Regions from separate parts of the Klebsiella sp. CSG-1 genome, predicted to be linked through region 2. Evidence: predicted binding sites of a transcription regulator. Region 2 holds the regulator's gene; each other region holds the start of a gene.
What was found. The regulator CRP, encoded in region 2, controls carbon source genes, mostly activating them, when cyclic AMP is high. The targets are predictions, from matches to a motif close to ATGTGANNNNNNTCACAT.
Positions count from the first base shown of each region.

Region 1: AC007G_RS20080 (arabinose ABC transporter substrate-binding protein) is a predicted target of CRP. The motif match lies at 3,231-3,248, and genes of this name have one in related genera.
Region 3: AC007G_RS08715 (YfcZ/YiiS family protein) is a predicted target of CRP. The motif match lies at 4,040-4,057, and genes of this name have one in related genera.

Region 1 covers NZ_JBWNLD010000008.1:276,244-284,327, reverse strand. The annotation lists gene AC007G_RS20090 (MFS transporter) at 3-1,514, opposite strand; gene AC007G_RS20085 (non-heme ferritin-like protein) at 1,993-2,496, opposite strand; gene AC007G_RS20080 (arabinose ABC transporter substrate-binding protein) at 3,390-4,370, shown strand; gene araG (L-arabinose ABC transporter ATP-binding protein AraG) at 4,433-5,947, shown strand; gene araH (L-arabinose ABC transporter permease AraH) at 5,962-6,942, shown strand; gene otsB (trehalose-phosphatase) at 7,104-7,907, shown strand; gene otsA (alpha,alpha-trehalose-phosphate synthase) at 7,882-8,084, shown strand, end outside.
Region 2 covers NZ_JBWNLD010000005.1:473,904-481,987, reverse strand. The annotation lists gene AC007G_RS15475 (nuclear transport factor 2 family protein) at 17-469, shown strand; gene AC007G_RS15470 (hydrolase) at 702-1,700, shown strand; gene AC007G_RS15465 (YheU family protein) at 1,697-1,915, shown strand; gene AC007G_RS15460 (phosphoribulokinase) at 1,951-2,820, shown strand; gene AC007G_RS15455 (OsmC family protein) at 2,921-3,325, opposite strand; gene crp (cAMP-activated global transcriptional regulator CRP) at 3,631-4,263, shown strand; gene AC007G_RS15445 (YccS/YhfK family putative transporter) at 4,316-6,394, shown strand; gene argD (bifunctional acetylornithine/succinyldiaminopimelate transaminase) at 6,384-7,604, opposite strand; gene pabA (aminodeoxychorismate synthase component 2) at 7,694-8,084, opposite strand, start outside.
Region 3 covers NZ_JBWNLD010000003.1:124,956-133,039, forward strand. The annotation lists gene AC007G_RS08690 (VasL domain-containing protein) at 1-38, shown strand, start outside; tRNA gene AC007G_RS08695 (tRNA-Arg) at 318-389, opposite strand; gene AC007G_RS08700 (formate/nitrite transporter family protein) at 464-1,369, opposite strand; gene mlaA (phospholipid-binding lipoprotein MlaA) at 1,638-2,399, shown strand; gene fadL (long-chain fatty acid transporter FadL) at 2,468-3,790, opposite strand; gene AC007G_RS08715 (YfcZ/YiiS family protein) at 4,162-4,446, shown strand; gene fadI (acetyl-CoA C-acyltransferase FadI) at 4,605-5,915, shown strand; gene fadJ (fatty acid oxidation complex subunit alpha FadJ) at 5,915-8,059, shown strand.

The DNA of each region.
Region 1 (8,084 bases), on a different contig from region 2:
CGTTAATGAGAGATAGCGGTCCTTGCCGGCGCCGGCTGCTGATCCTTAAAGAGCTTACTGTTGCCCCAGCACTCTTCATAACGGTGGCCGACTAAATCCTCCACAATGATGCGCACATCGGGCGGAATATCGCTAACCTTACCGCCGGCTTTAATCCGCGCCACTTCCTGCAGTACGACCAGGTGCGCTTTGCGATCCAGTTTCATCTGCTTGCTGAAGACAATGGCCGCCAGCGCCAGCAGGATCACGCCGCTACAGAACACCACCGCAATGGCGGTCACGGCGCTTTCTGGTTGCGTATGCGCTTTAGACTGGAACCCGTAGAAGCTGAGAATGGCTCCCATCGTGAAGACAATAATCGAACGCAGGATTTTTCCGGAGAAGGTCATGGCACCCGCGTAAATCCCTTCGCGGCGGCGGCCGGTATAGATCTCATCAACATCGGCGAGGAAGGTGTAAACGGTCCATGGAATGTAGTACACGCCGCCGGTACCCAGGCCAAACAGCACCGTGATCCCAAACATCAGGATGGTTGCCAGATGGGCAGGTAGATGGAAAAACCACAGCGAGGTGTACAGCAACACGGAGAAAATCACGATGCTCAGCGCCAGAATATAGGGCTTGCTGAACCCCTTTTTCACGCACAGGCCGATAAACAGCGCCGTAGAGAGCAGCTGCAGAATCGAGTTCAGGCTGTTCAGCCCGGCAACCATCGCCGGATCGTGCTGCAGGACAAAGATAACGAAGTAGGTAAAGATCGAGGCAAACAGCCATTCTGCGCCGAAACCGCAGAGATACATCCCAAGATGTTTGCGGAACACGCGTAGATAGAAGGTCGAACGCATATCCTTCGCCAGCATCAGCAGGGTCGAGAACAGGCCTTTTTTCTCGCTCACGCGAACTTCTTCTTCACGCGGACGCTCCCAGCTGCAAAACCACAGGCAGGAGATGGCGATAATCAGAATAGCGCCGTAGGTCAGCCCGGTCAGGAAGAACGGTGTGGCGGAGTCTTTGCCGTACAACAGGATAAACTGACCAGGGATGAATGCCGCGAGGAAGTTGGCGAGCTTGCCGAAAATGGCTTTATAGCCGGTCAGTTTAGAGCGTAATGAGAAGTCGTCGGTCATTTCAGTGGCTAAGGTTTCATAAGGCACCATGACTGAGGTATAAATAATCTCAAAGACGACGTAGGTGCAGAGGTAGTACCAGAAACCAAGCCCCTCAACCCACAGCAGCGGGTAAAACATCATCAGCGGTATGCCGATCAATAAAAAGAAACGTCGGCGTCCGAAGCGTTTGCCGAGCCGCGTTTTACCGAAGTTATCGGTCAGGTAACCCATTAACGGGTTGCTGATCGCATCGATGATGCTGGCGACGGAAAAAATAAACGACGCTTCAATCAGCGTCAGTCCGCAGAAGGTGGTGTAGAAATAAAGTAGCCAGGCGCCGCTGATCGCCAGCGCGCCGCTCCCCAGCAAATTACCGCCGCCGTAGGCGAGCTGATGGCGTAACAAAATCGGTCTTCCCTGCAACCCTTGTGAGGTTGAAGCCGCGTATCTTGCCATTAATATAAACCCCATGTTTTAAATTTTTGAAACGCTGTTTTTATATTCTTAAAGTCGATGACGAAAAGTGATCGTCGTCACTAATCATCCGCTGCGCGCTTTCCTGGGGCAGGAATGCGATCGGCTTAAAAGTTTTTAATGCTTTTCAGGAATAAGAACGGCGCCTGAGCGCTGGAAATGATGTTTAGAAATAGCGAACGCTGGAACGTTATTCACGATGGTCGGGGGCGTGAAGCGGGGGATTGATGACCTTGTGCCGTTTATCCGCGATGCGGATCTGTGGCCAGAAGCGTTTGCAGGACATCCCCGCGCGGGGTTAATGCGGTTACGCCAGTCAGGGTGAGCACTATCATGCGGCGCTGAAGCCGTTCCCTCAGGATTGAGCCTCACGGAGGGAACGGCGGATGTGGTGCCCGCCGCTGCGGCCTTAATCCTGGCGACGTGTCACCAGACTGAGCAGGCGGCGATCGGTCTGCAGCATACCCAGGCCGGCTTTATCCGCATTACGGACCTCTTCAAGCACGCTTTGCAGCAGTACGCCGTCCTGCTGCTGCTCTTTCTCTAGCAGCGTCAGGAAGCGCCAGGTGGTGTCGTCACACTGCGCTTTAGCTTCTTCGGTCAGCCCGGACAGCATGCTGCTACGCTGTTCATAATCGGCCAGGGTGGTGGTAAACAGATCTTCGAGGGAGTGACAGTTATGGTGGTAACTGCCTTCGTTTTTGACGATCGGCCAGTTTCCGCCGGTCTTCATAAAATCGAATACCCGCATCATCTGCGTCACGTGCGATTGTGCCCGGGAGCGCAAAAAGATGGCGGTGCCGTTCAGACGGTGCTGTTCGCACCATTCGCTGAGATGCAGATATAAATTTGAGGCATGAAACTCAAGGTTCATCTGATTATTGAGTTTTTGAGCCATTCCTGGAACGACCATAAAAATATCCTTATTAAGCTGGAGATATCATTCACGCGTCGGGAATCTTCGCCGGTGAACGATAAAATGCGAGACTCTTTACGCGTAACATTGTCGGCAAAATAATGAATTTGCACTTTCCCTATGTGTATCGGTAATTAATTAGCGCCTGCCGATATATATAGAATACCCTTAATAGTAGACTAAGAAAACTCTCAAGTGCGTCTGTTTACGTTTCGTTACAACATCCTTATAAAGTGTGTTGTCTTTGTCTGTTCTTTGATTTAAATGCCTATATAATTATGATTTTATTGAATTTATTTTGCCGGCATTTTTTGTGATATGGATGATGTCTACGACATATTAATTAAATATGAATTTAATCCTGGATTCATAATTCGGTCATGTCGCATCAACCATTCGGTAAAAAAGAAATCACGGGAAAGGGCAGTGACGTCATTTTTACAGGAGCAGATAAATGGGGAGGGGAGGTATATTCTGTTATTAACGGTAATAAAATTCCCCTGAGCGATATTTCATCTTGTGAGAAGTCGAATCGCTAAGGGAAACGGCTGAAGAAGGGGGGCGCAGCGCTTTCGGCAAATCCCTTGAAAGGGGGACGGCTGTAGCCACAAGGATAAGTCTGCTGATGATATGGATAATATTGCTATATGCAGAGCTAATTGTCTGACAATTGGCTCTTTTTTTATGTCATTTTTCGCTAAATCTATGCACGCAATTACTGTAATTCCGCGATGTGATAATGCTCTCGTATGGAGAATTGATTTCCGGTTATTACTTAATGAACAACGGCAGTGCGGTGTGCAATTTTTCTAATGCCTTGTTTTACGTCCGATAAAAAAATTAAGTCCGATACTTCCCTACAGAAAAGCGAAATAAAGCTGGAGTTTACCATGCACAAATTTACTAAAGCGCTGGCGGCGATCGGTCTCGCTGCGGTTATGTCACAATCAGCTATGGCTGAAACGCTTAAACTCGGATTTCTGGTGAAACAACCGGAAGAACCCTGGTTTCAAACCGAGTGGAAATTTGCCGATAAGGCCGGCAAAGATTTGGGCTTTGAGGTGATTAAAATTGCGGTCCCGGATGGTGAGAAAACCCTGAATGCCATCGACAGCCTGGCGGCCAGCGGGGCAAAAGGCTTCGTTATCTGCACACCTGACCCGAAACTCGGCTCGGCGATTGTCGCCAAAGCGCGCGGATACGATATGAAAGTCATCACCGTCGATGACCAGTTCGTTAATGCGAAAGGTAAACCGATGGAGAGCGTACCGCTGGTGATGATGGCCGCCAGTGAAATTGGCGCCCGTCAGGGTCAGGAGCTGTACAAAGAGATGCAAAAACGCGGCTGGGATGTGAAGGATATCGGCGTGATGGCGATTACCGCCGATGAACTCGATACCGCCCGTCGCCGTACCACGGGTTCCATCGATGCGCTGAAAGCGGCCGGTTTCCCGGACAAACAGATCTACCGCGTTCCGACTAAATCCAACGATATTCCGGGCGCCTTCGACGCCGGTAACTCGATGCTGGTGCAGCATCCTCAGGTGAAGCACTGGCTGATCGTGGGGATGAATGACAATACCGTGCTGGGCGGCGTGCGCGCCACCGAAGGTCAGGGCTTTAAAGCCGGAGATGTGATTGGCATTGGCATTAATGGTGTGGATGCGGTTAACGAACTCTCTAAAGCGCAGGCGACCGGTTTCTACGGCTCTCTGCTGCCTAGCCCGGATATCCACGGATATAAAACCAGCGAGATGCTCTACAACTGGGTGACCAAAGGCGCAGAACCGCCGAAATTCACGGCGGTCACCGATGTGGTGCTGATCACGCGCGACAACTTCAAAGAAGAGCTGGCGAAAAAAGGGCTGTAAGGCCTGGTTGACCCTGCCTCCCGCACGTTGTGGGAGGCTGAGCATAGAAGAGCGGAGTTGTTATGCAACAGTCTACCCCTTATCTCTCATTTCGCGGCATTACCATGACCTTTCCCGGCGTTAAGGCGCTCTCCGATATTAGCTTTGACTGCTACAGCGGACAGATCCACGCCCTGATGGGGGAAAATGGTGCCGGAAAATCGACGCTGCTGAAGATTCTCAGCGGCAACTATATCCCCACCGCCGGCGACCTGCTGATAGGTGGCCAGCCGCGCGTATTCAGCCACACCACCGAAGCGCTTAACGCCGGAGTGGCAATTATTTATCAGGAGCTGCACCTGATTCCGGAAATGACCGTCGCGGAAAATATCTACCTCGGCCAAATCCCGCATAAGTACGGGTTAGTGAACTGCTCGCTGCTCAACTACGAAGCGCGGCTGCAGCTGGAACATCTGGGACTGGATATCGACCCGGAAACGCCGTTGAAATACCTCTCTATCGGCCAGTGGCAGATGGTAGAGATTGCCAAGGCGCTCACCCGTAACGCAAAGGTCATCGCCTTTGATGAACCGACCAGTTCTCTTTCGGCGCGCGAGATCGACCATCTGTTTCGCGTTATCCGCGAATTGCGCGAGGAAGGGCGGGTAATTATTTATGTTTCGCACCGCATGGAGGAGATTTTTGCGCTCAGCGATGCGATCACCGTATTTAAAGATGGCCGCTACGTACGCACCTTCGATGATATGCAGGCGGTGAGTCATGACGCGCTGGTGCAGGCGATGGTCGGACGCGAGCTGGGCGATGTTTACGGCTGGAAACCGCGTGAGTATGGCAAAGAGCGTCTGCGCCTGCAGCAGGTCAAAGCGCCCGGCGTCCGCACGCCGGTAGATCTGTCGGTGCGCAGCGGGGAAATCGTCGGCCTGTTCGGGCTGGTCGGGGCCGGGCGCAGCGAGCTGATGAAAGGGTTGTTTGGCGGAACCCGTATTACCGGCGGTCAGGTGTATATCGACGGGCAGGCGATCGATATTCGCAAACCGGCACAGGCCATCGCGGCCGGAATGATGCTGTGCCCGGAAGACCGCAAAGCGGAGGGCATTATTCCGGTCCATTCCGTACGCGACAATATCAATATCAGCGCGCGTCGCCGGCATATTCACGCGGGCTGCATCATTAACAACGGCTGGGAAGCGCACAACGCCGATCGGCATATTCAGTCGCTCAATATTAAAACCCCGGGCCCCGAACAGCTGATTATGAATCTCTCCGGCGGCAACCAGCAGAAGGCGATTCTGGGGCGCTGGCTGTCGGAAGAGATGAAAGTGATCCTGCTGGATGAGCCGACCCGCGGCATTGATGTGGGCGCGAAGCATGAAATTTATAACGTTATCTATGCCCTGGCGGCCTCCGGTGTCGCCGTCGTTTTCGCCTCCAGCGATTTGCCCGAAGTGCTCGGCGTGGCCGATCGTATCGTGGTGATGCGCGAAGGTGAGGTGGCGGGCGAACTGCTGCATGACGATGCCAATGAACAGCAGGCGTTAAGCCTTGCGATGCCAAAAGTGAGCCAGGCGGTCGCCTGAGTAAGGAGTCAATGATGTCCTCTGTTACTACCCCTAATACCCGCCAGACTTCGTTGAGCTTTGCCCGAATCTGGGATCAGTTTGGCATGTTGGTTGTTTTTGCCGTGTTGTTTATCGGCTGCGTGATTTTTGTGCCCAATTTTGCCTCGTTTATCAATATGAAAGGGCTGGGGCTGGCGATTTCAATGTCCGGTATGGTGGCCTGCGGCATGCTGTTTTGCCTGGCGTCCGGGGATTTTGATCTGTCGGTGGCATCGGTCATCGCCTGCGCTGGCGTAACCACGGCAGTGGTGATTAATCTGACGGAAAGCATGTGGATAGGGATTGCCGCCGGTCTGCTGCTGGGGGCAATCAGCGGGCTGGTTAACGGCTTCGTGATTGCCCGGCTGAAAATTAACGCCCTGATCACGACGCTGGCCACCATGCAGATTGTGCGCGGCCTGGCGTATATTATTTCCGACGGGAAGGCGGTCGGCATCGAAGATGAGCGCTTCTTTACCTTAGGTTATGCCAACTGGTTTGGCCTGCCGGCTCCTATCTGGCTGACCGTCGCCTGCCTGATTGTTTTTGGTTTACTGCTCAACAAAACCACCTTTGGCCGCAATACGCTGGCTATCGGTGGCAATGAAGAGGCGGCCCGGCTGGCGGGGGTGCCGGTGGTGCGGACCAAAATCATTATTTTCGTGATCTCAGGCCTGGTTTCTGCCGCCGCGGGGATCATTCTCGCCTCGCGTATGACCAGCGGCCAGCCGATGACCTCGATTGGCTATGAGCTGATCGTCATTTCAGCCTGCGTGCTCGGCGGCGTGTCGCTGAAAGGCGGGATCGGCAAGATCTCTTATGTGGTCGCCGGGATCTTGATCCTCGGCACCGTAGAGAACGCCATGAACCTGCTCAATATCTCGCCGTTCTCTCAGTACGTGGTGCGCGGGGTGATTCTGCTGGCGGCGGTTATCTTCGACCGTTATAAACAAAAAGCAAAACGGGCTGCTTAATAATCCCCCAACCTTTTAGTCTAATCCCTGATTATCGCCAGCGCCCGCTGCGCTGGCGATAGCTATCAAAAATGGCGATCCCGGTCACACTGTCTATACTTACATGGCTAACAATCCGTTAACAACCAGCGTTGCGCTGGCCATGAAAGGAGGAGAACAGGGTGGCTGACAAGATATCTGTACCGCCTGTGCCAACCGAACATCATGCATTTTTCTTTGACCTCGACGGCACGCTTGCCGATATCAAACCTCATCCCGATCAGGTTGTTATCCCCACACCGGCGCTTCAGGCGCTGCGGCAGCTTGCGCACCAGCATAGTGGGGCGGTGGCATTGATTTCAGGGCGCTCAATGGTTGAGCTTGATGCGCTTACCCATCCATACCGGCTGCCGCTGGCCGGTGTTCACGGGGCAGAACGCCGCGATATCAATGGTAAAACGCACATCGTCACGCTTCCTGATGCGCTGCTCCGGGAACTGGATGAGCAGCTGCGGGCGGCGCTGGAGACGATGCCGGGGTGTGAACTGGAACACAAAGGCATGGCGTTTGCGCTGCACTATCGCCAGGCGCCGGCGTACCAGAGCGCGGCGCTGTCGCTGGCGCAGGGGATTGTCAAACGTTACCCCATCCTCGCATTGCAGTTGGGTAAGTGCGTGGTGGAGATTAAGCCGCGTGGGGTTAATAAAGGGGAAGCGATTGCGACGTTTATGCAGGAGTCGCCGTTTCAGGGGCGCAAACCGGTATTCGTTGGCGACGATTTGACGGACGAAGCCGGGTTCAGCGTCGTGAATCAACTCGGCGGCATGTCGGTAAAAGTGGGCAAGGGCGACACCCAGGCGCAATGGCGTCTGCCGGATGTCACGGCCGTTCAGCATTGGTTAATCAGCATCGCAAATAATAAGCAACAACCTGATGCGCAAAATGACAGGAGGGAGGGTTATGGGGCGCTTAGTCGTAATATCTAATCGTATTGCGCCACCGGATGATAAAAAGGCCAGCGCGGGTGGCCTGGCCGTGGGTATTTTGGGCGCACTGAAGGCCGCCGGTGGATTATGGTTTGGCTGGAGCGGAGAAATTGGGGATGACCAGAAGCCGCTAAACACGGTGACGCGAGGCAATATCACCTGGGCCTCGTTTACGCT
Region 2 (8,084 bases):
GCGAAGAGGCATTGCCATGGTAAAAAAAACGCTCATCTCCCTCTCACTGCTTTGCGCCCTGACCCACTCTGCTTTTGCCGCCTACACCGCAAGCGAATTAAAGAACAAAGAAAACGTCATCGCTTTTTATAATAAGGCGCTGAACGATAAAGACTTTGATGCCGCAAAAATCTACCTAGGGCAGGAGTATATCCAGCATAATCCTGGCGCGAAGGATGGGCCTGAAGGCTTTCGTCAATTCATCGCCTTTCTGAAAGAGAAATTCCCCGACTCTCACAGCGAGATTAAACGGGTGATTGTCGACGGCGACTATGTCGTTCTGCACGTTGCGTCCACCGGCCGCGAGCCGGGCGTCACCCGGGCGATTATCGATATTTTCCGCCTCGATGCGCAGAACAAGATCGTTGAGCACTGGGATGTTATTCAGACGGTTCCGGAAAAAACCGCCAGCGGCAACAGCATGTTTTGAGCCAGCCCCACGGCCATTCGCTCCTGGCGGGGCCGTTTCCCCTTCCAGCCCTCCCGGGTAGCGGGTCATCCTTATCCCGCAAGAGCAGTCCTCATCCGGCTTCAATTTCGTGTAACCTATAGCGCAGGCCGCAAGACCACATATTGGATAACCTGCGCACTTCATGCGCGGTATACTGTTTTATAAGATGATTAACTGCTCTGGTGCTATGGTTGAAATCACCCCCACAGAAATGACGCCCCCCGAAGACGACTCGCGCGAGTTTCACCCTATGCGCGGCGTGGGCAATCGTCATCTGCAGACCATGCTGCCGCGCCTGATTCGCCGTAAGCTGGGATTCACGCCGCACTGGCAGCGACTTGAACTCCCGGACGGTGATTTTGTCGATCTGGCGTGGAGCGAAGACCCCGCCGGGGCGCAACATAAACCGCGACTGGTCGTGTTCCACGGGCTGGAGGGCAGCCTGCACAGCCCCTATGCTCATGGCCTTATCCATGCAGCCATGCAGCGCGGCTGGCTGGGCGTGGTGATGCATTTCCGCGGCTGTAGCGGCGAACCCAATCGCAATAACCGCATCTATCATTCGGGTGAAACCGAAGATGGCAGCTGGTTCCTGCACTGGCTACAACGCGAATGGGGTGCGGTGCCGACCGCCGCCGTCGGCTATTCGCTGGGCGGCAATATGCTGGGCTGCCTGCTGGCCGAAGAAGGCGATAATGTCCCGTTGGATGCCGCGGTTATTGTCTCAGCCCCGTTCATGCTCGAAGCCTGCAGCTATCATATGGACAAGGGCTTTTCCCGGGTCTATCAACGTTATCTGCTCAATCTGTTAAAGGCCAACGCCGCGCGTAAGCTGAAAGCCTATCCCGGCTCGCTACCGGTTGATCTGCGCCAGCTCAAAGGTATGCGCCGCATCCGCGAGTTTGACGATATGATCACTGCCCGGATTCACGGATTTGCGGATGCGCTGGACTACTATCGCCAGTGTAGCGCAATGCCGCGGCTCAGCGACATTACTAAACCGACGTTGATCATTCATGCGAAGGACGATCCTTTTATGGACCACCACTCCATTCCGCCGCAAGAGCAACTCCCGGTAAATGTCGAGTATCAGCTGACAGAAAATGGCGGACACGTCGGATTCGTCGGCGGCACGCTGCGCAAGCCGGAAATGTGGCTGGAAAAGCGTATCCCGGACTGGTTAACCCGTTGGTTGGGAGCACAAAAATGATTATTCCCTGGCACGATCTGGATCCCGAAACGCTGGATAACCTGATCGAAAGCTTTGTGTTGCGTGAAGGCACCGATTATGGTGAACATGAACGCTCGCTGGCGGATAAAGTCGCCGACGTCAAACAGCAATTGAAAAGCGGAGAAGCCGTACTGGTGTGGTCAGAACTGCACGAGACGGTCAATATCATGCCCCGCAAGCAGTTTCACGGCTAAGGCGGCGCCACACATCGTTTAATCTGGGAGTTGTTATGTCTGCCAAACATCCGGTGATTGCCGTCACGGGCTCCAGCGGCGCGGGAACCACGACCACCAGCCTCGCCTTTCGTAAAATTTTCGCACAGCTAAACCTGCGTGCCGCTGAGGTGGAAGGCGACAGCTTCCATCGCTATACCCGCCCGGAAATGGACATGGCGATCCGCAAAGCGCGCGATCAGGGGAAACACATCAGCTACTTCGGTCCGGAAGCCAACGACTTCGGTCTGTTGGAAAACACCTTCCTTGAGTACGGGCGTAACGGTAGCGGCCAGTCGCGCAAGTATTTGCATACCTATGATGAGGCGGTGCCGTGGAATCAGGTGCCGGGCACATTCACACCGTGGCAACCGCTACCGGAACCGACCGATGTCCTGTTTTATGAAGGGCTGCACGGCGGGGTTGTTACGCCGCAGTATAACGTCGCGCAGAATGTCGACCTGCTGGTCGGCGTGGTGCCTATCGTCAACCTGGAATGGATTCAGAAGCTCATCCGCGATACCAGTGAACGCGGCCACTCCCGTGAAGCGGTGATGGATTCCGTGGTCCGTTCAATGGAAGACTATATCAACTTCATCACGCCGCAGTTTTCGCGCACCCATATCAACTTCCAGCGCGTTCCCACTGTCGACACCTCCAACCCGTTTGCGGCGAAGGGCATTCCGTCATTGGATGAAAGCTTTGTGGTGATCCATTTCCGCAACCTGCAGGATATCGATTTCCCCTGGCTGCTGGCGATGCTGCAGGGGTCGTTTATCTCGCATATCAATACGCTGGTGGTGCCTGGCGGGAAAATGGGGCTGGCGATGGAGCTCATCATGACGCCGCTAGTCGAACGACTGATGGAAGGGAAGAAAATCAGTTAACCACGTTAAAAAACCCCGAGCGCCTGGCGCTAAGCGGGGTTTTCGTCCTTCACTCACGGCTCCCGGATAAGGCGTTTGCGTCGCTCTCCGGGAAGGCTGCTTAGCCTTCCACCACTTCATAGGTGTGGGTGATATTCACCGCTTTTTGCAGCATCAGCGCCACCGAGCAGTATTTCTCCGCCGACAGATCCACCGCACGGGAAACGGCCGCCTCTTTCAGCTCCTTACCGGTGACGATAAAATGCATGTTGATATGGGTAAACAGGCGCGGCGCCTCTTCCCGACGTTCAGACGTCAGCTTGACTTCACAGTTGGTCACGTTGTGACGACCTTTCTGCAAAATAGACACGACATCGATCGCGCTACATCCGCCCGCCGCCATCAGCACCATCTCCATTGGGCTTGGCGCTTTATCTCCGGAGTTGCCGTCCATCAGAATCTGGTGACCTGACGCCGACTCTCCGATGAAGGTTAACCCTTCAACCCATTTCACACGAGCTTGCATAAAATTTAACTCCGAGGTTGCAATTTTCCTGACAGATTACGCGTACATAACAATTCTCGCAACGGAAGGCGACCTGCATCATGCTGAAGCGAGACACCAGGAGACATGCGGCAAAAGCTATGCTAAAACAGTCGGGATGCTACAGTATTACATTGATGTACTGCATGTATGCAGAGGAGTTCACATTACAGGCTGAAGAAAACTCACCAGCCGTTTCCCAGGCATAGGGAAACAATACGATTGCATGCCCGGATGCCGTGTAGTGTCGGCACCCGGAGATAGCTTATAACAGAGGATAACCGCGCATGGTGCTTGGCAAACCGCAAACAGACCCTACCCTCGAATGGTTCTTGTCTCATTGCCACATTCATAAGTACCCATCTAAAAGCACGCTGATCCACCAGGGTGAAAAAGCAGAAACGTTGTACTACATCGTCAAAGGCTCTGTGGCTGTGCTCATCAAGGATGAAGAAGGTAAAGAGATGATCCTCTCTTACCTCAACCAGGGCGATTTCATCGGTGAATTAGGCTTGTTTGAAGAAGGCCAGGAGCGTAGCGCCTGGGTACGTGCGAAAACCGCATGTGAAGTGGCCGAAATCTCCTACAAAAAATTCCGTCAGCTCATTCAGGTTAACCCGGATATCCTGATGCGCCTGTCGTCGCAGATGGCTCGCCGTCTGCAGGTGACCTCAGAAAAAGTGGGTAACCTTGCCTTCCTCGACGTCACCGGGCGCATCGCTCAGACGCTGTTGAACCTGGCAAAACAGCCGGATGCGATGACCCACCCTGATGGTATGCAAATTAAAATTACCCGTCAGGAAATTGGTCAGATCGTTGGCTGTTCCCGCGAAACCGTTGGCCGTATCCTGAAGATGCTGGAAGATCAGAACCTGATCTCCGCACACGGTAAAACTATCGTCGTATACGGTACGCGTTAAGTCGATAAAACGGCGTGTTGCTTACGCAACACGCCGTTTTTGTTTTCCCTCTATGTGGCGCAGGCTGATTTACCACCCGGAAGTCAACTATGCACTGCGGCAAACGCTGGTGTTGTGTTTGCCTGTCGCAATCGGTCTCCTCCTCGGTCACTTACAGCAAGGTCTGCTGTTTTCGCTGGTGCCCGCCTGCTGTAACGTCGCCGGTCTGGATACGCCGCACAAACGCTTTTTTAAACGTCTGATTATTGGCGGCTCGCTGTTTGCCGGCTGTAGCCTGGTGGTCCAGCTTCTTCTTCAGCAGGATATCCCGCTGCCCTTGATTCTCAGCGGCCTGGCGCTACTGCTGGGCGTAACGGCGGAGATCAGCTCTCTGCACGCCAGGCTTCTGCCCGCGTCGTTAATTGCCGCAATCTTTACCCTGAGCCTTGCCGGGAACATGCCCGTCTGGGAGCCACTGCTGATCTACGCCCTCGGGACGCTGTGGTACGGCCTGTTTAACTGGTTCTGGTTTTGGCTATGGCGCGAGCAGCCGCTGCGCGAATCGCTGAGCCTGCTTTATCGCGAGCTGGCTAACTACTGCGAAGCCAAATACAGCCTGCTGACCCAGCATATCGATCCCACCACTTCACTGCCGCCGCTGCTCACGCGCCAGCAGAAGGTGGTGGACCTGATCACCCAATGCTACCAGCAGATGCATATGCTGGCGGCGAACCAGCGCAATGACCACAAGCGCCTGCTGCGGGCATTTCAGATGGCGCTGGATTTGCAGGAACATATCTCCGTCAGCCTGCACCAACCCGAAGAAGTACAAAAACTGGTAGAGCGCAGCCATGCCGAGGCGGTGATCCGCTGGAACGCACAAACCGTTGCCGCACGCCTGCGGGTGCTGGCCGATGACATTCTCTACCACCGCTACCCGCAACGCTTTCATATGGATAAGCAAATCGGCGCGCTGGAGAAAATCGCCTGGCAGCATCCGGACAACCCGGTAGGGCAGTTCTGCGCCTGGCACTTCAGCCGAATAGCCCGGGTGCTGCGTACCCAGCGCCCGCTGTATGCTCGCAACCTGATGGCGGATAAAGAGCGCCGTCTGCCGCTGCTGCCCGCGCTAAAGAGCTATCTCTCATTAAAATCGCCGGCGCTACGTAACGCTGCGCGTATCTGCGTGATGTTAACGGCCGCGAGCCTGATGGGAAGCGCCCTGAACCTTCCCAAGCCTTACTGGATCCTGATGACGGTGCTTTTTGTGACCCAAAACGGCTACGGCGCGACGCGGGTACGTATCGTCCATCGGGCGGCAGGTACACTTGCCGGTCTGGCTATCGCCGGCCTGGCGCTGCACTTTCACGTCCCGGAGGGTTATACGCTCTCCGCGATGCTGCTCGTCACGCTGCTGAGCTACCTGATTATTCGCAAGCATTATGGCTGGGCGATGGTTGGCTTTACCGTGACGGCGGTGTATACCCTGCAGCTTCTGACGCTCAACGGCGAGCAGTATATTGTCGCCAGGCTTATCGATACGCTTATCGGCTGCCTTATCGCCTTTGGCGGCATGGTCTGGCTATGGCCGCAATGGCAAAGCGGGCTACTGCGTAAAAACGCTCACGACGCGCTGGAAGCCGATCAGGAAGCGATCAGGCTAATTCTCAGCGACGATCATCAGGCCCCGGCGCTGGCCTATCGCCGGATGCGCGTCAATCAGGCACATAACTCGCTGTATAACTCGCTGAATCAGGCCATGCAGGAACCCGGTTTTAACACACATTATCTTGATGATATGAAACTGTGGGTCACCCACAGCCAGTTTATTGTTGAGCATATCAACGCCATGACCACCCTCGCCCGCGAGCACAATATGCTGACGCCGGAGCTGGCCCGGCGTTACCTGGAATCCTGTGAGATTGCGCTCCAGCGCTGTCAACAGCGGCTGGACTCCGACGGTCCCGGCAGCGCTGGCGATGTGAATATTATGGAGTCGCAGGATGTGGAGGTGAGCCGGGGCCCGTTAAGTACAATGGAGCAGCATCTGCAGCGGATCCTCGACCATCTGAACACCATGCACACCATCTCCTCGGTGGCATGGCGTCAGCGCCCGCATCACGGTATCTGGCTACGCGCGATTAAGCGTTAAGAACCTGCTTTATCGCCTGGGCAAAGCGGGCCATACCTTCAGCAATATCCTTCTCGTCGATGACCAGCGAAGGGACAAAACGCATCACATCCGGCCCGGCATTCAGCACCATCACGCCCGCATCTGCCGCGGCATAGAGAAAATCGCGTGCCCGGCCTTTATACTGCGGCTTAAGCTCCGCGCCAATCAACAGCCCCATACCGCGGATGTCGCTGAACAGGTCAAACTGCGCGTCAATTTGCTGGAGATGCTGCACAAACAGCTCGCGCTTCGCCTTCACGCCCTCCAGCACCTCCGGCGTATTAATCAGATCAAATGCCGCCCCGGCCACGGCGCAGGCCAGCGGGTTACCGCCGTAGGTCGAACCGTGGGAACCGGCGTGGAATGCGCTGGCAATATCACTGGTGGTCAGTACAGCGCTGATCGGGAAGCCGCCGCCCAGCGCTTTAGCGCTGGTAAGAATGTCCGGCGTCACGCCGTAGTGCATATATGCAAACAGCGAACCGGTACGCCCCATGCCGCACTGCACTTCATCAAATACCAGCAGCGCCTGATGCTCATCGCACAGCTCGCGCAGTCCTTTCAGGAACTCCGGCGTCGCCGCCATCACCCCGCCTTCCCCCTGAATTGGCTCAACCACTACCGCACAGGTGTGGTCATCCATCACCGCCTTCACCGCATGCAGATCGTTAAACGGCACGTGAATAATGTCCGCCGGTTTCGGGCCGAAGCCATCAGAATATTTTGGCTGCCCGCCCACCGATACCGTGAACAGCGAACGGCCGTGGAAGGCATTATGGAAGGCGATGATTTTGGTCTTATACGGGCTGTGACGGGTAATGGTGTAGTGGCGCGCCAGCTTGAACGCCGTTTCGTTCGCTTCGGTGCCGGAGTTCATGAACACCACGCGCTCGGCGAAGGTGGCATCCACCAGCTTGCGGCCCAGACGCAGCGCCGGCTCGTTGGTAAAGACATTGCTGGTATGCCACAAGGTTTCTCCCTGCTCATGCAGCGCCGCGACCAGAGCCGGATGACAATGCCCTAACGCCGTCACCGCAATCCCGCCGGCGAAATCAACGTACTCTTTGCCCTGCTGATCCCAAACGCGGCTACCTTTACCTTTGACCGGGATGAATTCTGCCGGTGCATAAATCGGCAGAATAACTTCATCGAATGTGGCGCGGGTAATTACCGGTTGCTCAGTTGCCATGTCATGCCATCCTTCTTCGTTATGCGGTCATTATTGTGATAATCTAATCACAAAATATGCATAAAAAATCAGTCGATGGCAACTACAAATCACCGATTGAGGAAGTTTGCCAGCAGCTGATGTCCCTGCTCGCTGAGAATACTCTCCGGGTGGAACTGTACCCCTTCGAGATCCCACTCCCGATGGCGAATGGCCATAATCTCCCCGCTTTCGCTGCGGGCCGTCACCTCAAAACATTCGGGAAGCGTCGCGGGATCAATCAGCAGAGAGTGGTAGCGAGTGACGGTCAGCGGATTATTCAGCCCCTGAAAGACCCCCTGCCCGTTATGATGGATGGGGGAAGTCTTGCCGTGCATCACTTTCGCCGCTCGCACGATAGTGGCCCCAAAGACCTGGGCGATAGCCTGATGGCCAAGACAAACGCCCAGCAGCGGAATCTGACCGGCATAACGGGCAATCACCGCCAGCGAAATGCCTGAC
Region 3 (8,084 bases), on a different contig from region 2:
CCCGTTATGCTGAAATAAAACAGAAGGCATCAGAATAAAACTTATATTATTCATTGTGTTAATTTGATTGGCGTGCCAGATAGCCTGTCGGCTTTTTTACTCTTTCCTGACAATCGCTTTCCCTCTATTCCGCCATCCACCGCCCGACGGTTTGCAAGTCTGTAAGCGTGAGCAAGAGATATTTCATGCGCGGGCACGTTGAGCCGTTATGTTGACCATGAGATAGAGTCCGTTGCTGTCGAACAGGCGTTTTATTAAATAGTTGGTACGTAAGGGGTTGAGCGAACTGTGTCGGAGTGTGGCGAACGGCTAAGAAGTGTCCCCTGCAGGAATCGAACCTGCAACTAGCCCTTAGGAGGGGCTCGTTATATCCATTTAACTAAGGGGACGAAGCGGCGGGAGTATAGCGTTTTTTTCCTTGTTCGTTAAGCATCTATGGGTTGAATGCTTAAACTCTCGCCACTTAAGGGTGTTTTTTTGCCTTGAGCCGCTCCTTTTTGTCGTTGCTCATGTCGTTGCGAATCTGCGCATGGCTGAGCAGCGCAAAAATAAAAGTGCCGCCGCAAATGTTGCCAGCCAGCGTCGGCAGCGCGAAAGGCCAGATGAAGTCTTGCCAGGGCAGCGAGCCGTTGAAGACCAGGTAAAAAATCTCAACGCTGCCGACAACGATATGGGTGGTATCGGCGAGCGCAATCAGCCAGGTCATCATGATGATCACCACGATTTTTGCCGCGCCGGCGGCGGGAAACATCCACACCATGGTCGCCACCAGCCAGCCGGAAATAATCGCATTGGCGAACATTTCAGACGGCGTATTTTCCATGACCTTTAAACTGATCTCCTGAAACGCGCCGCGGGTGGCATCGTCAAAAATCGGCATCATATTAAAGGCCCAGGCCGCAATTGCCGTACCGACCAGGTTACCAATAAGCACCACGCCCCAGAGCCGTAGCAGGAGGCCGATATTCCCGGGCGTCGGCTTATGCATGATGGGTAATACCGCGGTGACGGTATTCTCGGTAAACAGCTGCTGGCGAGCCATGATGACAATAACAAACCCGAAGGTATAACCCAGATTCTCCACTAAATAACCACCGGGAAGTTCGCCCAGGTGAACATGGAAAATCCCTTTCGCCACCATCGAGGCCCCCATCGACAGACCAGCGGCTACCGCTGACCACAGAAGTGCAAGGGCATCGCGCTCCAGCTCTTTTTCCCCCTCCTGACGGATCTCTTCATGGGTGGCCATTGCACGCGAGGGCAGGCGTTTCTCGTTGACCTCAATCGGTTCGCCATCCTGTTTTTCATCGCTTTCAACCTCCACCTCTTCGCTATGAGGGCGCTCGTGAGGTTTGGGATCTGTCGTCATGGCATTTCCTCCTGCGTTTTTTCATTCTCATAAGCGTAGAGATGTTTCACCCGACTGGCCCGGGATAACCTCCTAAATTTTTGCTGATGGCAAGAATAGCAATACGAATATTGCAAAATATGTATAGAATCAGGGCGCAACAATTATGCCAAAGAAGGCTATGCTGAAAGCAGGCACCAGATTGCAATTTGCTTCGGGTGGTATCGTCATGGAGGCAGTGGTCCCCGGATAGCCCACCGCAATAGCCAAAATTAACAGGGAGACACCTATGAATTTTCGCCTGTCGGCGCTTGCGCTTGGCGCCACATTGCTGGTGGGATGTGCCAGTTCCAGCTCTGGCGATCTGCCGCAGGGGCGTTCAGACCCGCTTGAAGGGTTTAACCGTACGATGTTCGACTTCAACTTTAACGTGGTGGATCCGTACGTGCTGCGTCCGGTTGCCGTTGCCTGGCGTGATTATGTCCCGCAGCCGGCGCGCAATGGGCTGAGTAACTTCACCAGCAACCTTGAAGAACCGGCGGTGATGGCGAACTACTTCCTGCAGGGCGATCCCTATAAAGGTATGGTGCACTTTACCCGCTTCTTCCTTAATACCCTTCTCGGAATGGGCGGCCTGATTGATGTCGCCGGGATGGCGAACCCGAAACTGCAGCGTGTTGAACCGCATCGCTTTGGTAGCACCCTGGGTCATTATGGCGTGGGTTACGGCCCTTACGTACAACTGCCGTTCTATGGCAGCTTTACGCTGCGTGATGAAGGCGGTGATATGGCTGATGGTCTTTATCCGGTCCTTTCCTGGCTGACCTGGCCGATGTCTATCGGTAAGTGGGCGGTTGAAGGGGTTGAGACCCGTGCTCAGTTGCTGGATTCCGACGGCCTGCTGCGCCAGTCTTCCGACCCGTATATCATGGTTCGCGAAGCCTACTTCCAGCGTCATGACTTTATTGCCAACGGCGGTAAACTTACGCCGGTCGAGAACCCTAACGCTCAGGCGATTCAGGGCGATCTGAAAGATATCGACTCGCAGTAAACACGAGTAAATATGACAATAAAAAAGGGTGAACTCGCGTTTACCCTTTTTTTATGCTGCCAGACCGATCAGAAGCGGTAGTTGAAGTTCGCGCCGTACAGCCAGGCGGTACCTTCAGAGCGGAAGGTATAAGGACCTTCTTTAATTTCTACGTGCTGACCGTGCATGTATGAAACACCCACGTCAACCGAAGCATCTTTGTTGAAGGCATAGGTGGTACCCGCGCTCAGCCACAGACGATCCTGATCCGGGATGGAGATAGAACGGGTGCTTGCAGGAACCGGGCTATCATCAAAGGCGATACCGGTACGGAAGGTCCAGTTATCGTCATAGTAATAGGTGGTACCCAGCGCAATACGGTAGGCGTCTTTAAAGCTTTCATCTTTATAGAACAGCGTCTCACCGTTGCTACCCGTTGCTTTCAGCTCCTGGAACTGACTCCAGCTGGTGTAGGTCAGGCTATAGTGGACCGCCCACTGCGGTGCAACGCGGTTATAGCCGGACAGTTCCCACATTTCAGGCAGGTTCAGCGTCAGAGAACCATCGGTAGTTTGACCGTTGGTGCCCGCCGGAAGCCCGAAGTTACCGAGGATCTGGTTGTATGCGGAAGGTAAGCTGCTTTTGTAATTACCGTCAAAGTCGATTTTCACTTCAGAACGATAGGTGAAGCCATAGCGGTTATTCTTATCCAGTTCATAAAGAATACCGGCGTTCCAGCCAAAGCCCCACGCGTTACCGTTGAGGTGAGCAATTTGCGTATCGGCAGGAATTTTCGATACCGGGCCGGCCAGCTGCGGCGGCAGCGCGCCAGAGCCCGCAACGATTTGCCCCAAATCGCCTGCATAGCGCTCAATCTTCGCTTTCGCATACACCGCATCAAACCCTAAGCCAAAGCTCCAGTGGCTGTCCAGGCGATAGGCGCCGCTCAGGTTGAAGTTGGCGGTGGTCAGGTCCGTTTTTCCGCCCATGCTGCCGGCGGCATAATCATCGGCGTACTCGGTCGCCAGACCATAGTTAGAGGTGATAGAGGCCCCCCAACCAAATTGATCGTTAATCGGCGATACAAAGTGGAAGTTAGGCACCCATGCGGTTGGCGCAATATTATCGGCGTTCAGGCTTTTGCCTGTTGGCGACTGGCCGGAAATATTGACGTTAGGGTCGACAAAGACCGCGCCCGCAGACATCGTCGGGCGATCGAACATCATAATCAATGCTGGGTTACGGCTGGCATTGCCCGCGTCGTCAGCAATTGCACCTTCACCGGAATAGGCGCGGCCCAGACCTGATGAAGAGAATTCATTTAACTGAAAGCCTGCTGACCAGGCCTGTGTTGAAACAAGTGCTACAGCCACTGCGAGGGCAGATTGGGTAAAGCGGGTTTTCTGGCTCATGCCCATAACCTCATTGAGTTATTTTTATTTAAACTATGTTACATGCCGTAACAGAAGCGCGAAGTGTAGGGTCTGCTTTACGACAGAGAAATCAGACCAGTGCGCTGAGTATAGGTCTGACCAGATGAGATGTTGCAAGTTTGTTTATGAGATTTTTCAGTTGTGATACGAAAAAAGCGATCCAGTTAGCAAAATTGGCCTCGTTCGCATTATCTAAACAGGGCATTTTTTGTTTTGGATCATTTTTAAGTGTGATTTCGGTCACTTAGGACTTTTGTCGCCATTAACGACTGGAGGCCGGGAGGCGCCGCGCGTAAAATAACCTCATTATTTGTCTGGCACCTTGAGTGCATATACAGAGGAAATCTACGATGAGTAAATGTAGTGCTGATGAAACCCCGGTTTGCTGCTGTATGGATGTTGGCACCATTATGGACAACACCGATTGCACCGCCTCTTACAGCCGGGTTTTTGCCAATCGCGCCGAAGCGGAACAAACTCTCGCCGCATTGACTGAGAAAGCACGAGGTGTGGAATCTGAACCGTGCAAAATTACCCCGACTTTTACCGACGTTGAAGGCGGAGTGCAGATGGATATCGATTTTGTCTTCTGCTGTGAAGCCGAAACGCTGATTTTCCAGCTTGGTCTGCGTTAATTTCTCCTCAACGCCCCTCCCTTCAGGGGCGTTATCTCCTGCTTTGTATGTGTTTTGGCTCCCACTTTTTCTCTTCGCTGATTGGCTTAATGTAAAAAATTAGTTAAAACTGTTATCAGGTCAGACCACTTGGTTTTATCGGTTAACAGGGGAAAGTCATGAGTCAGCCATTACCGCTTGTCACCCGTCAAGGCGATCGCATTGCCATTGTCAGCGGTTTACGTACGCCGTTTGCCCGCCAGGCCACGGTATTTCACGGTGTTCCCGCCGTTGATTTGGGAAAAATGGTTATCAGCGAAATGCTGGCTCGTAGCGATATTCCCCCGGAAATGATTGAGCAGCTGGTATTTGGCCAGGTGGTGCAGATGCCCGAAGCGCCAAATATTGCGCGCGAAATTGTGCTTGGCACCGGCATGAGCGTACACACCGATGCCTACAGCGTAAGTCGCGCCTGCGCCACCAGTTTTCAGGCGGTTGCCAACGTCGCGGAGAGCCTGATGGCGGGAACGATCCGCGCAGGTATTGCCGGCGGCGCCGACTCTTCATCCGTTCTGCCGATCGGCGTCAGTAAAAAGCTGGCCCGTACGCTGGTGGATGCCAATAAAGCGCGCACTCTCGGGCAGCGTCTGAAGCTCTTCTCCCGTTTACGCCTTCGCGATCTTTTACCGGTACCGCCTGCGGTGGCCGAGTATTCGACCGGGCTGCGGATGGGGGATACCGCAGAGCAAATGGCAAAAACATGGGGTATCACTCGCGAACAGCAGGACGCGCTGGCGCACCGTTCGCACCAGCTGGCGGCGAAAGCCTGGGAAGAGGGGAAACTGGCCTCTGAGGTGATGACCGCGTATGTGCCGCCGTTCCGTGTACCGCTGGAAAACGACAACAATATTCGTAAAAATTCAACCCTGGCTGATTACCAAAAGTTACGTCCGGCTTTTGACCGCAAGCATGGCACGGTCACTGCGGCAAACAGTACGCCGCTAACCGATGGTGCCGCGGCGGTGATCATGATGACCGAGTCTCAGGCCAAAGCGCTGGGCTTAACCCCGCTTGGCTACCTGCGCAGCTATGCCTTTACCGCCATCGATGTCCGCCAGGATATGCTGCTGGGGCCGGCGTGGTCAACGCCGCTGGCGCTGGAAAGAGCGGGACTGAGCCTGGCTGATTTAACGCTTATCGATATGCATGAGGCTTTTGCCGCGCAGACGCTGGCGAATCTTCAGTGCCTGGCCAGCGACCGCTTTGCCCGCGAGGTGCTTGGACGCTCGCAGGCGACCGGGGAAGTCGACGAAAGTAAATTCAATGTCCTCGGTGGTTCAATTGCTTACGGGCATCCTTTTGCTGCCACCGGCGCGAGGATGATTACCCAGACGCTGCATGAGCTGCGGCGCAGGGGGGGCGGATTTGGCCTGGTTACCGCCTGTGCGGCGGGTGGACTCGGCGCGGCGATGATTCTGGAGGTGGAATAATGGACATGGCATCGGCATTTACCCTCGATATTCGCCCGGATAACGTCGGCGTCATCACTATCGATTCGCCCGGTGAAAAGATGAATACCCTGAAGGCCGAATTTGGCCAGCAGGTGCGGGCGATCGTTCGCCAGATTCGTGATAATAAATCTCTGCGCGGCGTCGTGCTGATTTCCGCAAAACCGGACAATTTTATCGCCGGCGCGGATATCAATATGATTGCCCGCTGCGCCAGCGCTCAGGAAGCGGAAGCGCTCGCCCGCCAGGGGCAACAAATTATGGCGGAGATCCATGGGTTAGCGATTCCGGTGATCGCCGCCATCCACGGCGCCTGCCTGGGCGGCGGCCTTGAGCTGGCGCTGGCCTGCCATGGACGGGTATGCAGCGATGACGAGAAAACGCGTCTGGGTCTGCCTGAGGTCCAGCTGGGGCTGCTGCCTGGCTCCGGCGGCACTCAGAGATTACCCCGCCTGATCGGTGTCAGCAGCGCCCTGGAGATGATTCTGACCGGCAAGCAGCTTCGCGCGCGTCAGGCGTTAAAAGCGGGCCTGGTGGATGAGGTGGTTCCGCAATCGATTCTGCTGCAGACGGCGGTGGAGCTGGCGCTGAAAGGACGGCCGGCGAGCCGCAGTATGCCGATCCGCGAACGGGTGCTTGCCGGACCGCTGGGCCGTAATCTGCTGTTTCGGCTGGTGGGGAAAAAGACCCGACAGAAAACCCAGGGCAACTATCCTGCCGCCGAGCGCATTCTGCAGGTGATTGAAAATGGATTAGCTCACGGCTGTAGCAGCGGCTATGCCGAGGAAGCGCGTGCCTTCGGTGAGCTGGCGATGACTGCGCAGTCTCAGGCATTGCGATCGATATTCTTTGCCAGCACGGATTTGAAGAAAGATCGCGGCGCCGATGCGCAGGCCGGGCCACTGAATCGCATCGGCATTCTCGGTGGCGGTCTGATGGGCGGCGGGATTGCGTATGTTACCGCTTGCAAAGGCGGGCTTGCGGTGCGTATCAAAGATATTCAGGCACGGGGAATTAACCATGCGCTGAAATACAGCTGGGAACTGCTGGACAAGCAGGTGCGTCGCCGCTATCTGCGCGCCAGCGAACGGGATCGTCAGCTGGCGCTGATTTCCGGCACCACGGATTATCAGGGCTTCGCCCATCGCGATGTGGTTGTCGAGGCTGTCTTCGAGGATTTAGCTCTTAAACAGCGGATGGTGGCTGAGATCGAAGCACACTGCAGCCCGCAGACGATCTTTGCCTCCAATACCTCTTCGCTGCCCATCGGCGACATTGCGGCGCAGGCCAGCCGACCGGGGCAGGTGATTGGCCTGCATTTCTTCAGCCCGGTCGAGAAAATGCCGCTGGTTGAAGTGATCCCCCATCAGCATACCGATCCGCAGACGATTGCGACGGTAGTCAAGCTGGCCAAAATGCAGGGCAAAACGCCGATCGTTGTGGCTGATAAAGCGGGTTTCTACGTCAACCGTATTCTGGCGCCCTACATCAACGAAGCGATGCGCTTACTCATGGAAGGTGAGCCCATTGATCATATCGATAAGTCATTGGTGAAATTCGGCTTTCCGGTGGGGCCGATTCAACTGCTGGATGAGGTCGGAATTGATACCGGGACCAAAATTCTGCCGGTTCTGGAAGCCGCGTGGGGAGAACGTTTTAGCCCGCCTGCAAACATCATTGATGCGATCTTGAATGACGATCGCAAAGGGAGAAAAAATAACCGCGGTTTCTATCTTTATGAGCCAAAAGGGCGTACAAGCAAAAAACGACCCGATGCTGCGGTCTATTCGCTGCTGGGCGTTTCTGCTCCGCAGGCGCGCTTATCCGCCCGGCAGATAGCTGAGCGTTGCGTCATGATGATGCTTAACGAAGCCGCGCGCTGCTTCGATGAGCAGGTCATCCGCGGCGCCCGCGATGGCGACATTGGCGCGGTGTTCGGTATTGGCTTCCCGCCGTTTCTTGGCGGCCCGTTCCGTTATATGGATCAACTCGGGGCGAGTGAAGTTGTTGCCATCTTGCAACGTCTGGCCGCTCAGTACGGCCCACGGTTTACCCCATGCGAAAATTTATTGCGCATGGCCGGGCAGGGGGCAACCTTTTGGCCCGCTGCTGAACGGACGACCTAAGTTCTGGTCAAAGAAGATAAATCCG